Regions from separate parts of the Streptomyces sp. NPDC085944 genome, predicted to be linked through region 2. Evidence: riboswitches for the same ligand, from Rfam matches in the RefSeq annotation. Region 2 holds a riboswitch; the other holds the start of a gene.
What was found. Region 2 has a riboswitch for glycine ahead of gcvT (glycine cleavage system aminomethyltransferase GcvT). Riboswitches for the same ligand answer to the same signal wherever they lie in the genome.
Positions count from the first base shown of each region.

Region 1: linked by a shared signal. The riboswitch ahead of gcvP (aminomethyl-transferring glycine dehydrogenase) and the one ahead of gcvT (glycine cleavage system aminomethyltransferase GcvT) in region 2 are both predicted to bind glycine.

Region 1 is NZ_JBFBJX010000002.1:8,751-12,953, forward strand. Features, by position in the region: gene AB0P07_RS03675 (MerR family transcriptional regulator) at 1-130, shown strand, start outside; partial or broken gene AB0P07_RS03680 (DNA polymerase IV) at 220-1,751, shown strand; partial or broken gene AB0P07_RS03685 (PRC-barrel domain-containing protein) at 1,673-2,044, opposite strand; glycine riboswitch at 2,195-2,290, shown strand; gene gcvP (aminomethyl-transferring glycine dehydrogenase) at 2,468-4,203, shown strand, end outside.
Region 2 is NZ_JBFBJX010000005.1:123,092-127,294, reverse strand. Features, by position in the region: gene AB0P07_RS11365 (enhanced serine sensitivity protein SseB C-terminal domain-containing protein) at 1-251, opposite strand, end outside; gene AB0P07_RS11360 (enhanced serine sensitivity protein SseB) at 420-1,187, opposite strand; gene AB0P07_RS11355 (AAA family ATPase) at 1,289-1,957, opposite strand; glycine riboswitch at 2,135-2,228, shown strand; gene gcvT (glycine cleavage system aminomethyltransferase GcvT) at 2,383-3,501, shown strand; gene gcvH (glycine cleavage system protein GcvH) at 3,638-4,015, shown strand; gene glyA (serine hydroxymethyltransferase) at 4,030-4,203, shown strand, end outside.

The DNA of each region.
Region 1 (4,203 bases), on a different contig from region 2:
AGCGGTGTGGCGGGACGTGGAGAGCGCGCTGTCCCAGCTGCACGGGGAGCGGATCGACACCGGCGAGACCCTCGTCGGGCACAATCCGGCCGACGAACTGGCCCGGCGACGCAACAACCGGGCGGTCTGAACGCCGCCGCGCGCACCGATCTCTTCCCCCGGGCGATCCTCCCGCGGGTGACGGCGGCATTGTCAGTGGCGTAGGGCAGCATCGGAGATGTGAGAACCGAGCCCACGATCCTGCATCTCGACATGGATGCCTTCTTCGCCTCGGTGGAGCAGGCGTCCAAGCCGAGCCTGCGTGGGAAGGCGGTCGTCGTGGGCGGCCTCGGACCACGCGGCGTGGTCGCCACCTGCTCGTACGAGGCGCGGGTGTTCGGGGTGCACTCCGCGATGCCCATGGGCCAGGCGCGCCGGCTCGCTCCCCACGCCGCCTATCTCGTTCCGCGCTTCGAGCTCTACCGGTCGATCAGTGAGCAGGTCATGCGGCTGCTGCGGGAGCTGTCGCCCCTGGTGGAGCCGCTGAGCCTGGACGAGGCGTTCGTGGACCTGGAGGCCGGCCGGACGGCCTGGGACGCGGCGTCGGCGCGGCTCGCCGGGACGAAGCTGCGCGCGGACATCCGCGCCGTCACGGGCCTCACCGGCTCCGTCGGGCTCGCCGCCTCCAAAATGCTCGCCAAGATCGCCTCGGAGGAGGCCAAGCCCGACGGACTGGTCCTCATCCCGCCGGGGACGGAGCGGGCCATGCTGGAGCCGATGACCGTGCGGACGCTCCCCGGGGTGGGACCGGCCACGGGGGACCACCTGCGCCGGGCGGGGATCACCACGGTCGGCGAGATCGCCGAGGCCGGCGAGGACGAGTTGGTGCGGCTGCTGGGCAAGGCACACGGCCACGCGCTGTACGCCATGGCGCTGGCGCGGGACGAGCGGCCGGTGGTGGCCGAGCGGGAGACCAAGTCGGTGTCGGTCGAGGACACCTACGACGTGGACATCCACGACCGGGTGCGGGTCGGCGTAGAGGTGGGACGGTTGGCGGACCGCTGCGTGCGGCGGCTGCGCGCCTCCGGCCTGTCCGGGCGCACGATCGTGCTCAAGGTCCGCAGATACGACTTCTCGACGCTGACGCGCTCCGAGACGCTGCGCGGGCCCACCGACGACCCGGCGGTGGTCCGGGAGGCCGCCGCGAGACTGCTGGACTCGGTGGACACCACGGGCGGCGTGCGGCTGCTCGGGGTGGGTGTGAGCGGCCTCGCCGACTACACGCAGGAGGACCTGTTCGCCCAGGCGGCGGGGGACCGCCCCGAGGAACCTGCCGAGGAGCCCGAGACCGTGCCCGTCGAGCAGCACAGCCCCTCGCCCGCGGAGCGCCGGTGGCCCGCGGGGCACGACGTACGGCATGCGGAGCTGGGGCACGGGTGGGTGCAGGGCAGCGGACTCGGCCGGGTCACCGTCCGGTTCGAGACGCCGTACTCCGAGGTGGGCCGGGTGCGGACCTTCCCGGTGGACGACCCTGAGCTGGTCCCGGCGGACCCGCTCCCGCTGGTCGCCCCCGCGGTGCGAAGACCGGGTGGAGAACCCGCCGGCCGGCCCGGCGGCGGAGCCGGCGGGGACGGGGCCGCGAGACGGGTGGCCGGGTAAGGGGTGCCCGGATGGCGCGGGCGGTGCGTCAGCCGTCGTCCTTGCCCTTGCCGGCCAGCTTGCCGAAGTCGTGGTCGGGCGGCGGGGGAGAGGCGGCCACGTCCAGGCCGTAGTGGTGGTAGAGCTGGAGCTCCTGTTCCGGCGAGAGGTGCCGGCCGACGCCGAAGTCGGGCGCCTCCTTGATCAAGGAGCGGTCGAAGGGCACGCGCAGGGCGCCGTCGACCAGCTCGCTGGGCTCCAGGGGGACGAAGGCGTCCCGGCTGAAGAGGCCGGTACGTATCGCCGCCCACTCCGGCACGCCGGTGGCATCGTCGAGGTACACCTCGTCCACGGTGCCGATCCTCGTGCCGTCGCGGTCGAACGCCTTGCGGCCGATCAGGTTCCGCGGATCGATGTCTGTACGCACGGGGCCCTCCACTTGATCGCACCACTGGGCCGCACTGGGGTCGCACACCAGCCGCCTAATCATCCGTAAGTACTACAAAAGAGCACAAGTGGCCGGTCGGCCACTCGAGGGTCGTGCGGGTGCCTCGCTGGTACGCTGGCAAACGGCCGCTGACCCCGCGCGGGAGAGTCCTCCGGACACCACCGGAGGCGCCGAAGGAGCAAATCCTCCCCGGAATCTCTCAGGCTCACGTACCGCACGGACGAGGTCACTCTGGAAAGCAGGGCGGGTGTCGACGGCTTCCGCTCTCACCGACGGTGAAAGCCGGGAGAGCCCCAGGGCTCGCCCGGTGAAGCTCTCAGGTTGAGATGACAGAGGGGGAGGCCGTCCGGGTACCCGCGCCGTGGTGCCCCTCGAAGGTCGTCAGACCAGGAGGCCTCCGCAATGACCGCCCACCGCACTCCGCTCTCCGAGCTCGAACAGGCCATGCCCTTCGAGCAGCGCCACATCGGCCCCGACCACGAGGCCCGGGCCAAGATGCTCGCGCAGGTCGGTTACGGCTCGCTCGACGAACTGACGGCCGCCGCGGTGCCGGATGTGATCAAGAACGCCGACCGGCTCGACCTGCCGGGCGCGCGCTCCGAGGCCGAGGTGCTGGCCGAGCTGCGCTCCCTGGCCGACCGCAACCAGGTCCTCGACTCCATGATCGGCCTCGGCTACTACGGCACCTTCACCCCGCCGGTCATCCTGCGCAACGTCATGGAGAACCCGTCCTGGTACACGGCGTACACGCCGTACCAGCCGGAGATCTCCCAGGGCCGCCTGGAGGCCCTGCTGAACTTCCAGACGATGGTCGCCGAGCTGACCGGTCTGCCCACCTCCGGCGCCTCGCTGCTCGACGAGGGCACCGCCGCAGCCGAGGCGATGGCGCTGTCCCGGCGCATGGGCAAGAACAAGAAGGGTCTGTTCCTGGTCGACGCGGACGCCCTGCCGCAGACCGTCGCCGTGATACAGACCCGGGCCGAGCCGACCGGCGTAGAGGTCGTGGTCGCCGACCTGAGCGCGGGCATCCCGGCCGAGCTCGCCGAGCGGGAGATCAACGGCGTCCTCGTCCAGTACCCGGGCGCCTCCGGAGCCGTCCGCGACATCAAGCCGGTGATCGACCGGGCGCACGAGCTCGGCGCGCTCGTCACCGTCGCCGCCGATCTGCTCGCCCTCACGCTGCTCACCTCGCCCGGCGAGCTGGGCGCGGACATCGCCGTGGGCACCACCCAGCGCTTCGGCGTGCCGATGGGCTTCGGCGGACCGCACGCCGGTTACATGGCGGTGCACGAGAAGTTCGCCCGCAGCCTCCCCGGCCGCCTGGTCGGCGTCTCCGTGGACGCCGACGGCAACAAGGCCTACCGCCTGGCCCTGCAGACCCGCGAGCAGCACATCCGCCGCGAGAAGGCCACCAGCAACATCTGCACCGCTCAGGTGCTGCTCGCCGTCATGGCCGGCATGTACGCCGTCTACCACGGCCCCGAGGGCCTGCGGGCCATCGCGCGGCGCACCCACCGGTACGCCACGATCACCGCGGCCGGTCTTGCCGCCGGTGGCGTCGAGATCGTCCACGGCGCCTACTTCGACACCGTCACCGCGCGGGTGCCCGGCCGGGCCGACGCGATCGTGCACGCCGCCCGCGAGAACGGCATCAACCTGTGGCTCGTCGACGCCGACCACGTCTCCTTCGCCTGCGACGAGACCACCACGCGGGCCCAGGTGGCCGGCGTGTGGAACGCGTTCGGCGTCGAGGGCGACGTCGAGGCGCTGGACGCGGAGGCCGGGGACACGCTGCCCGAGGCGCTGCTGCGCACCGACGACTTCCTGACCCACCCCGTCTTCCACCAGCACCGCTCCGAGACCGCGATGCTGCGCTACCTGCGCCGCCTCGCCGACCGGGACTACGCGCTGGACCGCGGCATGATCCCGCTGGGCTCCTGCACGATGAAGCTCAACGCGACCACCGAGATGGAGCCGGTCACCTGGCCCGAGTTCGGCGCGCTGCACCCCTTCGCGCCCGCCGGGCAGGCGCAGGGCTACCTGACTCTCATCCGTGAGCTGGAGGAGCGGCTCGCCGAGGTCACCGGGTACGACAAGGTCTCGCTCCAGCCCAACGCCGGCTCGCAGGGCGAGTTCGC
Region 2 (4,203 bases):
CGGTTCCAGCCACTGGCCGACAGCTCCTGGGCGGAGGTCACGCAGGGCGCGTAGCCGTAGCCCTCGACCTCCATGTTCCCGTACTGGGCGTCCGGGGAGCCGGCCTGTCCGTGCCACAGCAGCATCCAGACCTGGCCGGAAGTGGGGGTGGCGAGGGCGCGCAGCAGGGCCTCGTAGGCGTCGTAGCGCCCGGGCGTCACCTGGCGCAGCATGTGCTCGACCTGTCCGGTCGTGGTGCCGCTGGCGCTCACGCGTATCGCCCCTTCGAGAAGTTCCCCCGGTGTCGGGTCCAGCTTACGGCTCCGCCGGGCGCGGGGGGCCTATGAGCTCGGGGCTCCTCGCCGTCCGGCGGGTGCGGCGCCGCTGTGGCTGGTCGCGCAGTTCCTCGCGCCCCTTCTCGGCGTTTTCCTGGACGGCGATTACAAGTCACCGTCGTAGAAAGGCCTGACCCTCTCCCGCATCCAGTCGCAGACCGGGTCCTGGGCCGCCTCCAGGAGGACCAGGTTGACCGGGTAGTGCAGGGGGGACCTGGTGAGGGCGCGACCGAGGGCGTCCAGGGGGAGGGCGCGGGCGTCGCCCTCCCAGTGGGTGAGTTCGACGCCGATGTACAGGACCGGGTCGGCGGTCTCGACGGCGGCCAGGCAGCGGCGTGCGGTGCGGACCACGCCGGTGGCGGCGAACTCGGCGGAGGCGGCGGCCAGGAAGTCCACCGGGTCGTCCTGCCAGTCCGGCTCGAAGAGGCGGACCCGGCCGCCGGACGCGGGCCCGTCCAGCGGGGTGCGTCCGGCCCGGCACAGCTCGGCCACGGCGGGCGGCGGCAGCGGGATGCCCACCACGCCCTCCGGGTTCACCGCGATCCCGACCTGCGGGGGCAGGCCGCGGGCGAACTCCACGGCGGGGGCGACGGTGTACGCCATCTGCGCCCCGGCGACCTGACGGAACTGTTCCTCGGAGCTGAACACCGGTACGTAGGCCTGGCCGTCGATCTCCAGCGAGGGCAGGTCGAGGGGGCCGCTGTGCGGGCCGCCGCCGCTCGGCAGGGGTATCCACAGGAAGCTGCGGCCGAGGACCTCCACGATCCGGCCGCCGGCCGTCGGGACGCCGAGGGACGCGGACAGCACCTCCTCCAGCTCGTTGCCGGGCCACCCGCCGTGCGGATGGGGGTGTGCCTGTGCCGGGAAGTCCATCTGCCTACCTACCGCCTGCCTGGTACCGCCGTTCACGGCCGCTTGGTGGCCGCTTCGTGGCTGAAAGGCTAACCCGTTCGGCCCCGCGGCCCTACCGTGCGTCACCCCGTGAAGGCGACCCGGCGCAGAGTGTCGGCCGCCGCCCGGTCAAGGACGACCGCCGAGGCGCAGCCGGCGGGCACGGTGCCCCCGGTCACCGCGCGCAGCAGGCGGGAGTTGGCCGCGCGGTGGCGCAGGAACGCGTACCGCGACACGCCCCGGCCGCGCTCGCGCTGGCCGGCCAGTGCCGCGTCGGGAGCGACGTCGAGGATCAGCAGGTGGAGGGTGCCGTCGCGGCGGCGGGCCTCGCGGGCCAGCCAGCCGCGCACCCAGGCCTGGGTGCCGCAGTCGTGCACGACGACGCCCTCGCCGGAGCGCAGCGCGCGGCGCAGCCCCGCGTAGTGGGCGAGGCGGACCAGGGGGCGGTAGAGCGCGTACGGCAGCAGGCGCGGCATGCGCCGGTCCCAGCGGTCGCGGGTGTCCTGGGAGTCGACGCGGCGGCCGCGCACGGTGCGCCGCATCAGCGTGGACTTGCCGCTGCCGGGCAGACCGGTGATCACCACCAGGTCGCGGGGTCCGAAGAGGAGGGCGTGCGGGCTGCGGCCGTCGCGGCCCCTGAGGTCCCGGACGACGGGTGCGGGCAGTGGGGCGCAGGCCTCCGGGGCGGGAGAGGCGGGCTGCTTGGGCAGCGCGAGTCCCGAGGTCGTGGCGTACGCCGTGGTCCTGTTCACCGTGATCGTCCTCCCCTGGGGCGGTACACGAGTACCTCCCCGTCGAGTGTAAAGAGAAGGTAATGCGCAGGTCTCGCGTTTTCGTTCGCTTACTGCCACAAGCCGGTTACAGATCACGGTCTGCCACGGATGGGCCGGGCGTGCAATGATGGCGGCGCCAACTGCATACCGGCCGTTTGAATCCGCGCGGGAGAGTCCCCGGCCGCGCCGGGGCGCCGAAGGAGCAAGTCCCTCCCTTGAATCTCTCAGGCACCGTTACCGCGCGGGCGAGGCACATCTGAAAAGCGGACCGCCCCGACGGCGGTCCCACCCAAGGTGCAAGCCCTGATCGCCGTACTCCGGTGGCCGTGGCGAACCTCTCAGGTTCCGATGACAGATGGGGAGGACCGACCTCGCCACGTCCTGTCCTGGGAGACGACCGACCGATGAGCAGTTCCGCACTCCGCCGTACCGCGCTCGATGCCACGCATCGCGCGCTGGGCGCGACGATGACCGACTTCGCCGGCTGGGACATGCCGCTGCGCTACGGCTCCGAGCGCGAGGAGCACGTCGCGGTGCGCACCCGCGCCGGGCTCTTCGACCTCTCGCACATGGGCGAGATCACCGTCACCGGACCGCAGGCGGCCGAGCTGCTGAACTTCGCGCTGGTCGGCAACATCGGCACCGTGAAGCCGGGCCGGGCGCGCTACACCATGATCTGCCGCGAGGACGGCGGCATCCTGGACGACCTGATCGTCTACCGGCTGGGCGAGTCCGCGTACATGGTGGTCGCCAACGCCTCCAACGCCCAGGTCGTGCTGGACGCGCTGACCGAGCGCGCGGCCGGCTTCGACGCCGAGGTGCGCGACGACCGCGACGCCTACGCGCTGCTGGCGGTGCAGGGCCCCGAGTCCCCGGGCATCCTCGCGTCGCTCACCGACGCCGACCTGGACGGCCTGAAGTACTACGCCGGTCTGCCCGGCACGGTGGCGGGCGTCCCGGCGCTGATCGCGCGCACCGGTTACACCGGCGAGGACGGCTTCGAGCTGTTCGTGAAGCCCGAGCACGCCGTCGAGGTGTGGCAGGCGCTGACCAAGGCGGGCGAGGGCGCGGGGCTGGTCCCGTGCGGCCTGTCCTGCCGGGACACGCTCCGCCTGGAGGCGGGCATGCCGCTGTACGGCAACGAGCTGACGACCTCGCTGACGCCGTTCGACGCCGGTCTGGGCCGGGTGGTGAAGTTCGAGAAGGAGGGCGACTTCGTCGGGCGCGCCGCGCTGACCGAGGCCGCTTCCCGGGCGGAGCAGAACCCGCCCCGCGTCTTGGTCGGCCTGGTCGCCGAGGGCCGCCGGGTGCCGCGCGCCGGGTACCCGGTCGTCGCGGGCGGCGAGGTGATCGGCGAGGTCACCTCCGGCGCCCCGTCCCCGACGCTGGGCAAGCCGATCGCCATGGCGTACGTCGACGCCGCGCACGCGGCCCCGGGCACGGAGGGCGTCGGCGTGGACATCCGGGGCAGCCACGAGCCGTACGAGGTCGTGGCGCTGCCGTTCTACAAGCGCCAGAAGTAGACACTGGGCGGCGCCGGCCCCCGGTGTCCCCGGCGGCACCGGACGCCTGCGTCCCCGGCGGCGTCGACCCCGTGTGACGTACCGCCCCACCACCCCCTTCACCAGCCACTTCCTCGCGTACAGGAGAATTCAGGCCATGAGCAACCCCCAGCAGCTGCGCTACAGCAAGGAGCACGAGTGGCTGTCGGGCGCCGAGGACGGCGTCTCGACGGTCGGCATCACGGAGCACGCGGCCAACGCGCTCGGTGACGTCGTCTTCGTCCAGCTCCCCGAGGTCGGCGACTCGGTGACCGCGGGCGAGACCTGCGGCGAACTGGAGTCGACCAAGTCCGTCTCCGACCTGTACTCCCCCGTCTCCGGCGAGATCGCCGAGGTCAACGAGGACGTCGTCAACGACCCGTCGCTGGTGAACAGCGCCCCCTTCGAGGGTGGCTGGCTGTTCAAGGTGCGGGTCACGGACGAGCCGGCCGACCTGCTCTCCGCCGACGAGTACACCGCCTTCGCCGGCGCCTGAGGAGTCACGACCGCATGTCGCTTCTGAACACACCCCTGCACGAGCTGGACCCGGACGTCGCCGCCGCCGTCGACGCCGAGCTGGACCGCCAGCAGTCCACCCTCGAGATGATCGCCTCGGAGAACTTCGCCCCGGTCGCGGTCATGGAGGCCCAGGGCTCGGTCCTCACCAACAAGTACGCCGAGGGC